2 regions of the Alteromonas sp. 009811495 genome follow, and region 1 is predicted to be linked to the other one. Evidence: predicted binding sites of a transcription regulator. Region 1 holds the regulator's gene; the other holds the start of a gene.
The links. The regulator sigma-54, encoded in region 1, starts transcription at its own class of promoters, with help from an activator protein. The targets are predictions, from matches to a motif close to GTTGGCACGNNNNTNGNNT.

Region 2: a site for sigma-54 is predicted at 1,737-1,755, ahead of flgB (flagellar basal body rod protein FlgB). Genes of this name have one in related genera too.

Annotation. Positions count from the first base shown of each region.
Region 1 covers NZ_CP113972.1:814,781-823,016, forward strand. Annotated here, with positions in the region: gene mgtE (magnesium transporter) at 1-923, opposite strand, end outside; gene OZ660_RS03670 (HPr family phosphocarrier protein) at 1,124-1,396, opposite strand; gene rapZ (RNase adapter RapZ) at 1,396-2,241, opposite strand; gene ptsN (PTS IIA-like nitrogen regulatory protein PtsN) at 2,300-2,743, opposite strand; gene hpf (ribosome hibernation promoting factor) at 2,757-3,044, opposite strand; gene OZ660_RS03690 (RNA polymerase factor sigma-54) at 3,074-4,570, opposite strand; gene lptB (LPS export ABC transporter ATP-binding protein) at 4,644-5,369, opposite strand; gene lptA (lipopolysaccharide transport periplasmic protein LptA) at 5,372-5,926, opposite strand; gene lptC (LPS export ABC transporter periplasmic protein LptC) at 5,895-6,473, opposite strand; gene kdsC (3-deoxy-manno-octulosonate-8-phosphatase KdsC) at 6,470-7,018, opposite strand; gene OZ660_RS03715 (KpsF/GutQ family sugar-phosphate isomerase) at 7,019-7,999, opposite strand; gene OZ660_RS03720 (calcium/sodium antiporter) at 8,002-8,236, opposite strand, start outside.
Region 2 covers NZ_CP113972.1:1,104,038-1,112,273, forward strand. Annotated here, with positions in the region: gene OZ660_RS05005 (chemotaxis protein CheV) at 1-807, shown strand, start outside; gene OZ660_RS05010 (CheR family methyltransferase) at 823-1,653, shown strand; gene flgB (flagellar basal body rod protein FlgB) at 1,934-2,368, shown strand; gene flgC (flagellar basal body rod protein FlgC) at 2,371-2,793, shown strand; gene OZ660_RS05025 (flagellar hook assembly protein FlgD) at 2,825-3,511, shown strand; gene flgE (flagellar hook protein FlgE) at 3,526-4,911, shown strand; gene flgF (flagellar basal-body rod protein FlgF) at 5,126-5,869, shown strand; gene flgG (flagellar basal-body rod protein FlgG) at 5,916-6,704, shown strand; gene flgH (flagellar basal body L-ring protein FlgH) at 6,717-7,397, shown strand; gene OZ660_RS05050 (flagellar basal body P-ring protein FlgI) at 7,414-8,236, shown strand, end outside.

The DNA of each region.
Region 1 (8,236 bases):
AAATCGCTTACCATTGCCGCCATAAGGGCAGTGACTAAGTTAACCGCTAACCAAACAGAACGACGTTTAGTACTTTGCATGACGGGTGCAAAAGTATCTTCGTCATCGTCAAGGCCCGCCATACTCATCATCGAGTGCTCTGCGTCTTCACGGATAATATCGACTACGTCGTCAATAGTAATACGACCAACGAGACGATTATTTTCATCTACCACAGGTGCTGATAACCAGTTATATCGCTCAAAGAGACTTGCCACTTCATCATCAGGCATATTAACGGGTATTGCTTCTGACTCTGTATCCATTACGTCAGACACTTTGTCATCTGTATCGGCGGTAAGTAAGCGAGTAACGGGGACAATACCAACAAGGTTATCGGTGCGATTTACTACATAAAAGGTATCGGTATTCTCAGGCAGCTCGCCTTTTAAGCGTATATAGCGTAGAACAACATCAATGGTAACATCTGGACGCAACGTAATTGTGTCCGTGTTCATAATGAAACCAGCGGTCTCTTCACCGTATGATAGTGCTTGCTCGGCACGCACCCTATCTTGGGCGTCCATGGAGTCGAGAATATCTTGTAAAACGGTTTCTGGAAGGCTACTGAGCGTTTCGGCTAAGTCATCCGTGTCCATCTCTTCCAATGCATCAACAACATTAGCTGGAAGCATTTTAGCGATGATGCCATTACGCACGTCATCAGAAAGTTCTTCTAATATATCACCGTGGAAATCGCCATCAATTAGCTCCCACAACTCATCACGAGTACGGCTGGGGCTGGATTCAAGAATATGAGCAACATCAGACGGGGGAAGTTCTAGCAGAAGCTTACGCACAGACACGAATTGACCGTTGTTCAATGCACCATTTAATGCACGAAGCTGAGTCTGTACGTATTTGGAAACAAGCGCTTCTGCCATAAGTAGCGAGTCCTACTAAGCTAAACTGAGATTAGATGAAACGAGCTCATCCCAATTTGTCTACAGGGCAATTTGGGATTTATGCAGTAGAATATCGCAATTGTGATGAAGCTGTCATGACAATTGCGAGCATAATGACGTTATTATGACTAAGTGTTGTTTATTTCGCCAATTCAAGTGCTTGTATTGGGCGGGAGCACTTACTCGGCCTCGTTGAATTTACCTTCAATAAGTTGCTCAATGGCTGCCATGGCTTCTTCGGCATCACTGCCTTGCACGACAACGTTGACCTGTTCACCTTGATGACTTTCAAGCATCATTAGTCCCAGCACACTATTTGCGTCAGCTTCCTTGTCACCCTTTTTAAGCACAATTTTGGCGTCAAATTGGTTGGCTAGTTGTACAAGTTGCGTGGCAGCACGAGCATGAAGCCCTAATTTATTAACGATTGTGAGTGTTTTCTCAATAATCATTACTGGTTCAACTCTCTGTGACGGATTTGAACGTCTGGATGAATTTCCAAAAATGTTTTTGATAGCGCTTGGGCGATGTATACCGAGCGGTGCTGTCCGCCAGTACAACCAATTGCCACGGTGACATAACTGCGATTATTGCGCTCTAAATGTGGAAGCCACGTTGTGATCAGGTTCTGTATTTGCCAAATAAATTTTGTTACTACAGGTTGAGACCCTAAAAATACTTCAACAGGCGCGTCTAGCCCAGTCAAGTGCTTTAAATCTGGTTCCCAATGAGGGTTGGGCAAAAACCGTGCATCAAATACATAGTCTGCATCTTTGGGAATGCCGTGCTTAAAGCCGAATGACTCAAAAACAAGCACTAATCGCGAGCTTTTCTTACCAAGAATACGTTCGCGTATTAGCTCAGCGAGTTGATGAATAGTGAGTTTGTCGGTATCCAAATAGAGATCGGCTCGCTCGACAATAGGGGCCAGCAGCGCTGACTCTGCGCGAATGGCTTCAGAGAGAGACTTGTTGAGCTTGGCCAGCGGGTGCAATCTGCGTGTTTCGCTAAAACGCTTAACGAGCACATCATCACTAGCATCAATATACACAATGGTCATCGACCAAGACGAAGGCAGGTAATCAAGTATTTCTACTAAATCGTCTGGATTTTTAGGCAGGTTACGTACGTCTATGCTAACGGCGACTTGGTCGTATTCATCAACCACTGTGTGCGTTAGCGTAGGGAGCAAGTTAACCGGAATATTGTCAACGCAGTAATACCCTAAGTCTTCAAGAGCGCGCAGTGCAATTGATTTTCCTGAGCCCGAACGACCACTGATAATAATCAGCTTCACTTATATTCTCCCTTTACACTGATAAGCGCTTAATGCAGTAATGTTGTATAGCAGCGAGTTACGCTAACGCATTTATAATGTCATCGCTTGTGGTAGCACGCCTTATTGCCTTAATAGTGTCTTTATTACTCAGTTTGCCAGCGACTGTGGCTAGTGTTTGTAGATGGCCTTCGGTTTGTTCTTCAGGTACTAATAGTGCAAAGAAAATATCGACAGGTTTTTCATCTAGCGCATCAAAATCAATAGCTGGTGTGCTGGTAACAACAATGGCAATAACTCTATCAAGGCCAGCTAAGCGACCATGGGGAAGGGCAATGCCGTTTCCGATACCTGTGCTACCCATTCGTTCTCTCGCCAACAAACTATTCAGTACCGTCGACTGGTCGATATGCGCGTTGTTCTTCGCAGCAATATCAGCAATGATCTCTAAAATACGCTTTTTACTATTACATTGAACCGCACATTCAGTGCGGTCCAGACTTACGATGGCTTGTATATCCATACTTAATTAACTACTAGTGCTTTTTAAGTTTTTCCTTATGCTTGATTACCTGCCGGTCGAGTTTATCAACCATGCTGTCAATCGCCGCATACATGTCGGTATTTTCTGAGGATGCGAATACTTCAGCGCCACTTAAGTGAACTGTCGCTTCTGCTTTTTGGTTTAATTTTTCAACGTTCAGGATGACATGCACATTAGAAATGTGATCAAAGTGACGTTCAAGTTTGCTGAACTTCGTATCGACATAATTACGCAAAGAGTCGGTGATTTCGACATGATGACCAGTAAGGTTGATTTGCATATTTCGTCTTCCTTATATTATTAAGCCCGTTAAATAAGGCTCTTGCGTTGGTTCGACGGCGGGATCGATAACGATTCCCGGTACTTTGCTATTGTCCGCCGGGCAACTTTAATGCCTTGCTCGGCCAACAATGAAGCAATCTTGCTATCACTTAGTGGTTTACTGGGTTTTTCAGCTGCCACTAGTTTTTTGATCAATGCACGAATGGCGGTTGATGAACATTCACCACCTGACTCCGTTGCAACATGGCTAGAGAAGAAATACTTCAACTCGAAGATGCCACGAGGGGTATGCATGTATTTTTGTGTTGTCACACGTGAAATAGTCGATTCGTGCATATCTACCATTTCTGCGACATCATTTAATACCATTGGTTTCATCATTTCTGGGCCATGCTCAAAAAAGCCCATTTGTTGCTGCACAATACAATTTGCTACCTTCATCAGTGTGTCGTTACGCGACTCTAGGCTTTTGATAAACCACTTGGCTTCTTGCATGTGTGAGCGGATAAATTGTGAATCGCTACTGTTCTTTGCACGGCGACTCATTGCGGCATATTGTTGATTGACGCTAAGTTTTGGCAGGCTATCAGGGTTCAGCTCAACCACCCAACGGCCATTCTTTTTGGTAACCGATACATCTGGAATAACGTACTCAGGTTCTTTAGTAACTAAAGCACTACCTGGGCGAGGATTCAAGGTTTGCAGCAAACGCATAGCCTCGCGAAGCTGATCTTCTTTCAATCGGCTCTTGCGCATTAAGGTGCGGTAATCTTTGCTGCTCAGCAAATCAGAATAGTCTTCTATTAACTGCTTTGCCTCGGCAAGCCATGGTGTATCATCTGCGAATTGGCGAAGCTGTACCATCAAGCACTCTTGCGGGGTGCGCGAACCAGAACCAATGGGATCGAACATTTGAATGCGCTTTAATACACATTCTACTTCGTCCATTTCAATGAGTTCCTCTTCATCTTCGCCAGAGACTTCTTGCGCGTTAACCGCCTCTAAAATCTCTTCAAGAGTAACGGTTAGATACCCTGACTCATCAATGGAATCAATGATAGCCATTGCAATGGCGCGGTCAGTGTCAGAAAAAGGGGTGAGGCGCATCTGCCACAATAGATGTTCTTGTATGTCCTCAGTCGTTTCACCTTGGAAAATTTGTTCGTCGTCACTGGCAGGTCCTGGTGCCGGCGCTGACGATGCTGAATAATACTCATCCCATGTGCTATCGATTGGCAATTCGTCCGGAAGATCATTTTTTTCTAGTGCGTCGCCAGCTTCCAAAGTATCACTTGATGCAGTGGCAGAAGCTTCTACCCCACTGTCATCATTATCGATGTTATTTTTTTCAAGCTGAGGCTCGTCGTGGCCTTCTTCAACTTCTAATAGCGGGTTTGAATCCAACGCTTCTTGAATTTCTTGTTGAAGATCGAGCGTAGAAAGCTGCAACAGTTTAATGGCCTGCTGCAACTGAGGTGTCATGGTGAGTTGTTGGCTAAATTTTAGCTGTAAAGATGGTTTCATCTACGTCTTATTTAAATGCTCTAAATTGAATATACCTGAGCGAGATTGAAAAATGACAATCCGGTTACACTAACTATAGCCTGAATTGTTCGCCTAGGTATACATCCCTTACTTTTTGATTACTTAAAACCTGTTCCGCAGTTCCTTGCGCAATAAGCTCGCCATGACTCACAATGTACGCTTTTTCACAAACATCCAATGTTTCTCGTACGTTGTGGTCAGTGATAAGGATACCGATACCCCTATCTCGAAGATGTTGAATAATCTTCTTTATATCATTTACTGATATTGGATCAACACCAGCAAAGGGTTCATCCAATAAAATAAATTGTGGTTTAGCAGCAAGGGCGCGCGCAATTTCCACTCGGCGGCGTTCTCCCCCTGACAAACTCATCCCCGTACTATTACGTATATGGTTAATATTAAATTCATCAAGTAGCGCATCGGCTTCTTCTTCCTGCTGTTGTGAATTTAAATCTTTACGGGTTTGTAAAATTGCCATGATATTTTCATGCACAGTGAGCTTTCTAAATATAGATGCTTCCTGCGGGAGATAGCCAATTCCGCGGCGTGCACGCTCATGCATGGGCTGATGTGTTAACTCGTTGTCGTCAATTTCAATGGCGCCCTTATCAAGGGGAACAAGCCCAACAATCATATAAAATGTTGTGGTCTTACCAGCACCATTTGGGCCTAACAGCCCTACAATTTGACCTGTCGATACACTGAGGCTGACATCTCGGACAACCTGGCGTGATTTATACGCCTTAGCAAGGTTTCTTGCGCTCAAAGTAGCCATTGCTATTGGTTGCCCTCGTTATCTTGTTCGTTGTCCTTAGCATTCGTCTTGCGAATCGCTTCAGGAGTGAAAACAGTTGTCACTCTCCCTTCACCGTTGTCGTCATCGCCACCGGTTGCAAGCAGTTGCTCGGTAATCATATCAAAGGTAATACTGTCACCTTTTACCATACTGGTGTCTTGTTTTAGTTCAGCCTTCCCTGTAAGCGATATCACCCGATTAATCACTTCGTAGCGAATTTCATTCGCCTTAGCGGATACTGGCGTTCCATCTTCAAACTCTTGCGTATAGCTCGCAGGGTTACCGCGTGCGACAAACACTTCTCTACCTTCGCCCGCTGTCGCGATAACTTCAACTTCGTCGGCATTAATCACAAGCGAGCCTTGAGTAATTAGAACATCATCTTTAAACAACGATGTTTTATTTTTTCCATCAACAAATTGTGACTTAGCATCGACTTTAATTGGCTTAGAAAAGTCATCTTCATTAGCGAAAACGGAACCACTAGCCAACGCTAAAATTAAGCTAGTTGCTAGGGGAATAAGTGGTTTGTACATGATCGATAAGCTCATATTCTTGGGTGCGTAAATTCGCATTAAACCCATTGCTTTGAATGACATATTGCGACCCCAGTATCTCTACTGGTTGATCAGATGTCATCTGCTTGTTGTCTAAATTAATCTGAATGTATTGTGTCGTAATGGTTTTGACAAAGTCATCTGTAGTTTGGTTCTCTATTTGTACATTATTTTCAAGCTGAATCAGCTCGTTGTTGTACAATGTTCCTTCCACAGCGGTAACGACCCACGGTGACGTAGCGTTATCAGTATAAAGTGTGTAGCGTGGCGCACGGAACAATACAAAGCCAAGTTGATCGTAGTGTTCCATCGATTCAGCAAACACCTTATGGTTGAGCTGTCCGTCTTGATTATAAAGAGTTGTAGTAAGATTTTTTGCCTTATACGCGGGTTTCAATGCATCAAGTTCGCCGCTATTTCTTACTTCTGGCGGCTCTTCCATCCACGTGGGTAAATACATTAGCAGCGCCAATATAAATAGCGCAGAAATGCTCAGCCCCAGTCGATTGAAGCCAAATTGGCTCATACACTCGCTCCAAAAATACCTTGTTCAACCCCTTTGGCTTGCAGGATTGTGTCAGAAATTTCGCGCACAGCCCCAAATCCACCAGGGAGCGTAGTTTTCCAGTTAGCTTGTTTAGCGACAAAAGGGTGGGCATCTGAAACTGCAATTTTTACACTTGCATGGGCAAACATACCTGTGTCAGGCATGTCGTCGCCTACAGTGGCAACATTATCAGGGCGCAATGACAATTCAGTCATTAGGGCTTGTAGTGCGGCAGACTTATTTTCTTCGCCTTGAATGATATGGGCTACGTTGAGTGCCTTCATGCGGTTTTCCACAATGGTAGAGCGACGCCCAGTAATTACTGCAACGTCAACGCCATGACTCACTAAGGCCTTAACGCCGTAGCCATCTCGGGTGTGAAATGCTTTGAGCTCTTCACCATCATTGCCCAGATAAATGCGCCCATCAGAAAAAACACCATCTACATCACATACCAGCAGTTTAATATCTGCAAGACGCTTAAAGAGCGTGTCATCTAAATCGGTATATAACGTTGTCGCCATTTACAGCACCCCCGCTTTTAATAGCATATGCATGTTGAAGGCGCCGATAGGTTTGCGATCGCTGTCAACCACCATCAATGCACTAATTTTATGGCTTTCCATTAGGTTCAATGCTTCAACCGCTAGCTCTTCTTGAGTGGTTGTTTTTCCGCCTTGTGTCATAACGTCAATAACTTGGGCACTATGTAAATCAACTCGCGCATCTAAAATACGACGCAAGTCTCCGTCTGTAAACACGCCAAGCAAAATTCCGGCACTATCAATAATGCCTGTCATTCCTAATCCTTTTTTAGAAATTTCAAGGAGTGCTTCGGCAACGGTTGCATCTGACTTTGTTAGCGGAATATCGCTACCCGAGAGCATTATGTCGCCTACTTTAAGCAGTAGCTTTCGGCCCAAGCTTCCACCTGGGTGTGACAACGCAAAGTCGTCAGATGTGAATCCTTTCTTGTCTAACAATGCTACTGCGAGTGCATCCCCCATAACTAATGTTGCTGTTGTGCTAGAGGTTGGCGCTAAGCCTAGTGAGCATGCCTCTTGCTCGACACTAATATCGAGTACGATATCAGCGTATTGGCCTAGCGAGCTTTGTGCACTGTTTGTCATGGCGACAACTCTTATTCCTAAGCGTTTCACCACGGGCAGCAAGTTAACAATTTCGCTCGTCTCGCCCGAATTGGAGATAGCGAGCAATACATCGCCCTTACTCAACATGCCTAGATCACCATGGTTTGCTTCGCCAGGGTGCATGAAAAAAGAGGGGGTACCTGTGCTGGCAAGTGTTGCAGCAATCTTATTGCCAATATGACCGGATTTTCCCATTCCTGAAACAACGACCTTACCCGTACAGGAAAACAGAATATCACAGGCTTTCTCAAAATTTTCATTTAAGCGACTGGCAAGATTTTCGATAGCGCTAGCTTCAATATCGATAACGCGTTTTGCAGAGGCAATGTAGGTGTTTTGTAATTCGTTATTCATGATTATCCAAACAGCCAGAATTGATAGCCGATAAAACAGGCAAGCAATAAAAATCCGTTGGGCCTAGAAATAGTGCGTTTGCCAATCAGATCGAAACTAAACAGGAATAGTAGCAAGGTCAAGCCAAGCATGACGTACATGTCGCGATTATAAACATCAGGGTCCAGTAGCCCTGGTGCTATTAGACCTGGCATACCCAACACGGCGAGTAGGTTGAAAATATTTGAGCCGATAATG
Region 2 (8,236 bases), 290 kb from region 1:
GAAGTACTTCAATGTCCACCTCTAACCGCAATGCCGAAGTTGAACCCGCTAGTACGCGGCGTTGCACATATCCGTGGGCAAACTATTTCAGTAATAGACCTGAGCATGGCTACCGGTGGTAAGCGTATTGAGGATTTGAAAAATTCCTTTATTGTTATCGCTGAATACAACCGCTCCGTTCAGGGATTTTTGGTGGGTGCTGTAGAGCGCATTATCAATACAAACTGGGATGCTATTATGCCGCCGCCTCAAGGTACAGGGCGCGCCAGCTACTTGACCGCGGTTACAGAAGTAGAAAATGAACTAATCGAAATCCTCGATGTTGAAAAGATTTTAAATGAAATTTCACCGCTCAATGCTGAAGTTAGCACTGAGGTTGCAGAGGGCTTAACCACCCAAGGCCAAGAGAACAAGATCATCTTTATTGCAGATGATTCTGCCGTGGCGCGCAATCAGGTCAAAAAGGCGCTAACAAGCCTCGGGCTTGAAATAGAGCTTGCCAAAAACGGGTTAGAAGCGCTCAATCGTCTAAAGGCTATTGCCGAAGAATATGGTGATGTAACAAATCGAGTAGGTGTATTGGTATCGGATATTGAAATGCCGGAAATGGACGGCTACACCCTTACTGCCGAAATCAAAAATACACCAGAGCTTCAGAAGCTTCATGTCGTTTTACATACCTCATTAAGTGGTGTGTTCAACCAAGCCATGGTGCAGAAAGTTGGGGCTGATGACTTTATCGCTAAATTCCACCCAGATGAGTTGGCTACAGCGGTCCAAAAATGGTTAATGACTGAATGCGAGTAACGGAGCAACACTGCATTGGCTAATAAAGATGTTTCGCCAGAAAGTTACCTTAAATTTAGAGACTTTCTCGAAAAGCAGTGCGGTATTGTATTAGGTGACAATAAACAGTACTTAGTACGAAGCCGCCTTGCCTCTTTGCTTTACAAGCATAAGTACGAATCTGCGGATGAACTCATCGATGTTGTTGTGCGCGGATTTGATCGCACACTTCTGCAAGGTGTGATCGATGCAATGACCACAAACGAAACGTTGTGGTTTCGAGATAATTACCCGTTCGATCTTCTCATCAAGGATTTATTGCCAAAACTCGCATCTAAGAATCAGAAGATCAGGATCTGGAGTGCGGCATGCTCTTCCGGCCAAGAGCCATATTCTATTGCCATGTCAGTACTTGAGTTCCAGCGTCAGCGGCCGGGCGCTCTGCGTGCTGGCGTTGAAATAGTGGCGACTGATCTTTCTTCTGAAATGCTTAAGAAGTGCGAGCAAGGTATCTATGACGAACTTTCACTTGCTCGTGGTCTTTCTGCGCAGCGCCGTGACACTTTTTTTGAGCAACACGAAACAGGCCTGATGCAAGTGAAGCCTGAAGTTCGGCGAATGGTTTCGTTTCGAAGTCTTAATTTGTTGTCAAGTTATGCAGGTCTTGGCCGCTTCGACATCGTTTTTTGCCGCAACGTCCTTATTTATTTTTCACCTCAAGTTAAACAGCGAATACTGCAACAAATTGCCGGACAGCTGCAAAGTGATGGCGTACTGTTCCTTGGCGCTTCTGAATCTATAAGCGCAGCGAGTGATATCTATAGCATGGTTAAGTGTCACCCTGGGCTCTACTATCAAAAAAAATAAATATTAATATGGGTTTGATTAATAAGTGTTTTTCTTCTAATCAAACCCGTTTTCTTACTTATCTTTCCCCGTCAAAAACACATTTTGGCATCTGCTTTGCTAAATAATCTTCAAGAAAGCCTAACCGCAATCAAAAATAAGTATCGATGACGTGTGTTGAACTTCCACATACATCACATGCTTAGAAGAGACTTTTTCATATCTCATCTTGTGGGCAAATAAACGCCAAGCCAAAAGATGAACACAGAGAAAGCAATACGAGTAAGTCAGAGGTCGATTTATGGCAATTAATTTAGACAAATTAGTAGGGTTTCACGAATCCGCGCTCAAGATACGCACAGAGCGTATGGAAGTGATTGCGGGCAACCTTGCCAACGCCAATACACCTGGCTACAAAGCCAGAGATATCGATTTTAACAAAGCTATGCAGTCTGCAATGAAAGAAAGTTCGGGCGGCGTCTCTTCTCACTCTTCAGGTGGTCTCGTTAGGACAAATTCTCGCCACATAGGCGGCAATTCAACGTCAGTAGCGGCAAATTTTGACATGAAATACCGAATCCCGACTCAACCTGATACGGGAGACGGGAACTCTGTTGAAGTACAAGCCGAAAGAAATCGATTTTTAGATAATGGGTTGCGCTATCAAGCAAGTCTTGAATTTTTGAATGGAAAAATTAAAGGCATGAAGAAAGCGTTAAGCTCTGGAGGTCAATAGTCATGAGTCTTTTTAATGTAATGACAATATCGAGCACAGGTATGGAAGCGGAAAATGTGCGCTTAAATACCACTGCAAGTAATATCGCCAATGCGAATTCGGTGAGCAGTAGTTACAACGAGACCTACCGAGCAAGACACCCTGTGTTTGCAACAGCGCTTCAAGATGCCATGCGTGATCAGTCAAAAGGTACTGGCGTGCAGGTAAGAGGCATTGTAGAGAGCGATGCGCCACTGCAAGTGGAATATGCACCAAATAACCCAATGGCAGACGAGAATGGCTACATCTATAAGCCGAACGTCAACATTGTGGAAGAAATGGCGAATATGATGTCGGCGTCAAAAGCTTACGAGACAAATGTGCAAGTTGCCGATACAACCAAAAGAATTTTCCGCCGCGTGCTTCAACTCGGTCAAGGGCAATAATCTGCCGCTTGGTTAATGTGAGGATAAACCAGTGAATACCATAAACAATACCGGCTTAAATACAGATTTGTATTGGCAAGAAGAGACGGTGAAGATTGCCGACGGGACTGAGCAGCAGCTATCGCAAGAAGATTTCTTCGCGATGTTGACTGAACAGCTTGCCAATCAGGATCCGACCGCACCGGTTGATAATGACCAAATGGTTGCTCAGATGACATCTTTTACTATGGCTGATGGCATTTCACAGCTAAATGAAAAGTTTGAGTCGTTCGCTGCTTCCATGACATCAAACCAAGCGCTTCAAGCCTCTAGTCTTATTGGTCAAAACGTATTGGTGCAAGGCAACGTGGGCTATATGGCAAATCAAGGTGACGGTATTTCAGGGGTAGTTGTGAACGAGAAGACAGTTCAGAACATGAAAATTACCATTGAAAACCAATACGGCGAAGTAATTAAAACAATTGATGCTGGCACTCAAACTGCTGGCAATATCGAATTTGAATGGGATGGCAAAGACAAGCATGGCAATGATGTCACCCCGGGCGAGTATGTAATCAATGCTACCGGTGAGTTGAACGGTGAAGGTGTTCAGTTGAACACAGCCGTAAACCGCCATGTGGGAAGTGTCAGTTTGGCCGGTAGTGGTCAAGGCGTAATTTTGAATTTGGATGGTGATGTCAGTATCAATCTTGATGACGTCATTCAAATCGGCAGTTAGTAGGAGAATCAATAATGTCTTTTAATATTGCACTGAGTGGCGTATCTGCCGCACAAAAAGATTTGGATGTAACCGCCAACAACATCGCAAACGTAAATACAGTTGGCTTTAAGGAATCTCGTGCAGAGTTCGGTGACGTTTATGCGGCATCACTGTTGGCTGGCGGTAAAACCAAAGTGGGTGATGGTGTTTTAACACAAGAGGTTGCACAGCAGTTTTCACAAGGTAGTTTGCAATTTACCAATACTTCACTGGATTTGGCGATTACCGGCAATGGCTTTTTTGCCACTGTACCTGAAATAACCTCTCGCGATTTTTCTTTCACTCGCGCAGGTCAGTTCAAACTAGATAGTGATAACTTTGTCGTTAACAGTAATGGTGACAACCTGCTAGGTTTTCCAGTGAATGCTGATGGCACGAGTGCATCGGTTGCATTAAGTACCACCGAGCCCGTGCGAATTCCTGATTCTTCGGGTTCGCCGCAACAAACTTCTGAAGTCGACATTAGAATGAACCTACCGGCGGGTGATTCAGCACTTGATCCGGCAGATTTTAACCCAGAAGACCCCTTAACCTACAACGCGGCCACGTCAGTGACAGTGTACGATTCATTAGGTGATAGCCACGTAATGACATACTACTTTATTAAAGACGGCACCGCGGGTGTAGATAACGAATGGTATGTTGCAACGGCCGTTGACGATACCTTGGTTGACATGACCGACTCTGCTGGCGCTGATACTGACCCTGCTACAGCAGTGAATGTTGTGGGATCAAATACGGGTAATGCAGTGACTGCTTCAAAGCTCATCTTCTCGCAAGGTGGTGACTTTGTTGGGATGGAAACGCCAGATGGTACTGCAACACTAGACTTTAAGATGCAAACAGAGGCACTTGGTGCCACTATTTTGGCAAACGGTTCAGATCCATCGCAACAAATTAGCATTGATTTTAACCTTGATGTTAATGGTGCAACACCGAATGAACCTACTCAGTTCGCGTCTGCATTCGAAGTAACGTCACTTGAGCAAGATGGTTTGCCAGTGGGCCGTTTGACGGGTATTGATATTGGTCCAGATGGCCTTGTGCGAGCAACTTTCTCAAACGGTACGTCTGAACCTATCGTGCGTGTAGCCTTAGTACGCTTCTCTAACGAGCAGGGCCTTACTCAGGAAAGTAGCACGCAGTGGAAAGAAAGTATTTTGTCTGGAGAGGCACTAGCAGGTGAAGCTACCACGGGTACCTTTGGTGAAATTAATTCATCAGCGCTAGAGCAAGCGAACGTAAACTTGACCACTGAGCTAATCGACATGATCATCGCTCAGCGTAACTTCCAGGCAAACTCTCGAGCGCTTGAAGTAAACAATTCGCTTAACCAGACTATCCTGAATATTCGATAGGCGGATAGGGCGGCAGAAAAGCGGCAATAACTAAGCGCTTTTTCGTCGGCAAAGTTCATATTAATTCACGAGGTCGCCTCTGCGCGGCCTCTTTATTTTTCTATATATTTCATACCTCTACAACTTCATGTGAGCCTGTTGGCTACAAACTCTACACATTGGCATTGCCTTTGCAAAATCAAGGGTAAGGTTTAATCAGAGTCAAAAGTCAGTCATGGACAAACTACTCTACATCGCAGCAAGTGGCGCTTCTCAAGATCTTTTAGGTACTGGTGTACGCGCGAACAATTTGGCCAATGCGCAGACTACAGGTTTTCGTGCTCAGTTAGAGCAGGCAAGGTCAATGCCCGCGTACGGTGAAGGTTTGCCAACCCGAGTATTTTCAATGACAGAGAGCCCTTCAAATAATTACGAGTCGGGCCCGATGATTAAGACTGAACGTGACCTTGATGTTGCTATTCAAGGGGACGGGTGGTTTGCCGTTCAAGACCAAAACGGACAAGAAGCATACTCGCGAAATGGTAACTTCAAGTTAGGTGACGACGGAATTTTGACAGATGTTCAAGGACGCCCTGTATTAGGCGACAACGGTCCAATTTTTCTTCCAGTGCCGTTGGACAACTTGAATATTGCGTCTGATGGCACACTGTCTATGCGACAACTCGGCGCACCCGCTAACGTTATTGAAGAGGTGGGTAGACTGAAACTTGTCAGCCCTAATTACGCTGATATGGAACGTGGTCGAGACGGTCTTTTTCGAATGGAAGACGGTTCAATTGCAGATCCCAATGCTAACGTGAAAGTGATGTCGGGCATGCTAGAAGGGTCGAACGTGAATGCCGTAGAAGAGATGGTCGACATGATCAGTCTTCAGCGCCATTACGAGCTTCAAGTAAAAGTAATGAAGCAAGCGGAAGAATTAGATACTCGCGGCAACATGCTGCTACGAATTCTGTAAACGTATTTTTAGATTTGTTGCTTGAAAGGCAACGTCGGAGGTTAACATGCATCCAGCACTGTGGATTAGTAAAACCGGACTTGATGCCGCACAAACTGATGTTGCTGTGGTATCTAACAACTTGGCAAACGCATCAACGGTTGGCTTTAAAAAAGACCGTGCAGTGTTTGAAGACTTGTTATATCAAAATATCAATCAGCCAGGTGGCCGTTCGTCAGCAGATACTGAGCTGCCTTCGGGACTAATGCTAGGTTCAGGTTCGAAAGTGGTTTCTACGCAAAAAGCACATACGCAAGGAAACCTACTAACAACCGAAAATGCGTTAGATTTATCTATACAAGGCCGTGGCTATTTCGAAATACTTCAGCCAGATGGCACATTAGCGTACAGCCGTAATGGGCAATTTAGCCTAAACGACCAAGGACAAATTGTTACCTCTGGTGCAGGTTACTTGTTACAACCTCAGGTCACGATCCCTCCTGATGCGCAGCAAATCACGATTTCACAAGACGGCCAGATCAGCGTAAGTATTCGAGGACAGGCAGAGCCTCAGCTACTTGGACAGTTGAATGTAACCGACTTCGTCAATCCAACTGGTTTGCAACCCACTGGGCAAAATCTATATGTAGAAACGGCATCAAGTGGTGCGCCTATACAAGGTATCCCAGGTTTGCAGGGGCTTGGCATGATCTCTCAAGGTACGCTGGAAACGTCGAATGTAAACGTGACAGAAGAATTGGTAAACCTTATTGAAAGCCAACGTCTTTATGAGATGAACTCGAAAGTTATTTCCTCTGTTGATCAGATGCTTGGTCAAGTTATTCAACAGCTGTAGGAGTAGATTGAGATGCGTTGCGCCATTTTCATTATGCTTTGCTCACTGCTTAGCGCCTGTCAGAGTACTACTGATGAGCGCGTTCAGGCGAATGACCCGTTTTATGCGCCTGTGGTGCCGAATTATCCGGAAGAAACCGTTATTGAAGACGGCTCCTTGTTTAGACCTCATCTGGCTAACAGCTTGTATTCAGATGTTACCGCACGTCAAGTAGGTGACATTATTACCGTGGTACTAAGCGAGAATACGGCGGCAACGAAATCTGCGAACACGACCACATCGCGTGAAACAACAGCAGACTTGCAACCGATTACGGGTTTAGCGGGCAACGCCATTAACATAGGTAATCAGTCTATCCAGTTTGGTCTTGATTCGTCGAATGACTTTTCGGGGGACGCTGCGGCCAATCAGACCAACAGCCTTCAAGGCGCTATATCGGTGACAGTTGTCGATGTACTCCCCAACAAAAACTTAGTTGTGCGCGGTGAGAAATGGATGACCCTTAACCACGGAGACGAATATATTCGTCTTACAGGTGTGATTCGTCCGTTAGATATCAACCCTGACAATCAAATAGAGTCTACCAAAATTGCCAATGCGCGCATTCAATACAGCGGCACTGGTACCTTTGCAAGAGCACAAGAAAAGGGCTGGTTGGCAAAGTTCTTCGATTCATCTTGGTGGCCACTTTAACGTGGAGAGTGTAGTTATGCGTTATTTTTCGTTTTTCGCGATAGCACTGTGCATGTGTGTAGGCTGCATTCATAGCGCTTATGCACAGCGTATTAAAGACGTAGCATCCATTCAGGGTGTTCGTTCAAATCAGTTAATTGGTTACGGTTTGGTTGTCGGCTTGCCAGGCACTGGCGAACAGAACCCTTTTACTGAGCAAAGTTTTAGAACCATGTTGGCTAATTTTGGTATACGGATGGATGCCAACACGCGACCTAATACGCGAAATGTTGCCGCGGTGGCGGTACATGCCAATTTGCCCGCTTTCAGCAAACCCGGTCAAACCATTGATGTAACTGTATCCTCAGTTGGTGAAGCGAAAAGCCTGCAAGGTGGCTCGTTGTTACAAACTTTCCTGCGCGGTGTTGATGGCAAAGTGTATGCCGTGGCACAGGGTAGTTTGGTGGTAAGCGGTTTCGGTGCAGAAGGCGGTGATGGTTCTCGAATCGTTGTAAATACGCCGACTGTAGGGCGCATTCCTAATGGTGCCATGGTAGAGCAAAGCGTGCCAAGCGGCTTTGCCAATGGGGATTATTTGACGCTTAATCTTCACTACCCTGATTTTTCCACTGCTAAAGCGCTAGCTGACACCATCAATGAAAGACTGGGGGCGCAGCCTGAGAATGGTTATGTTATTGCAAAGCCCATTGATGCCGCTTCAGTAAGAGTAACTGCACCTAGAGACGCAGGCCAACGCGTTGGTTTTTTAGCAACCCTTGAGAACTTTGACTTCACGCCAGCAGATGCGCCTGCGCGTGTGGTTATCAATAGTCGAACTGGCACTATTGTCATTGGAAGCG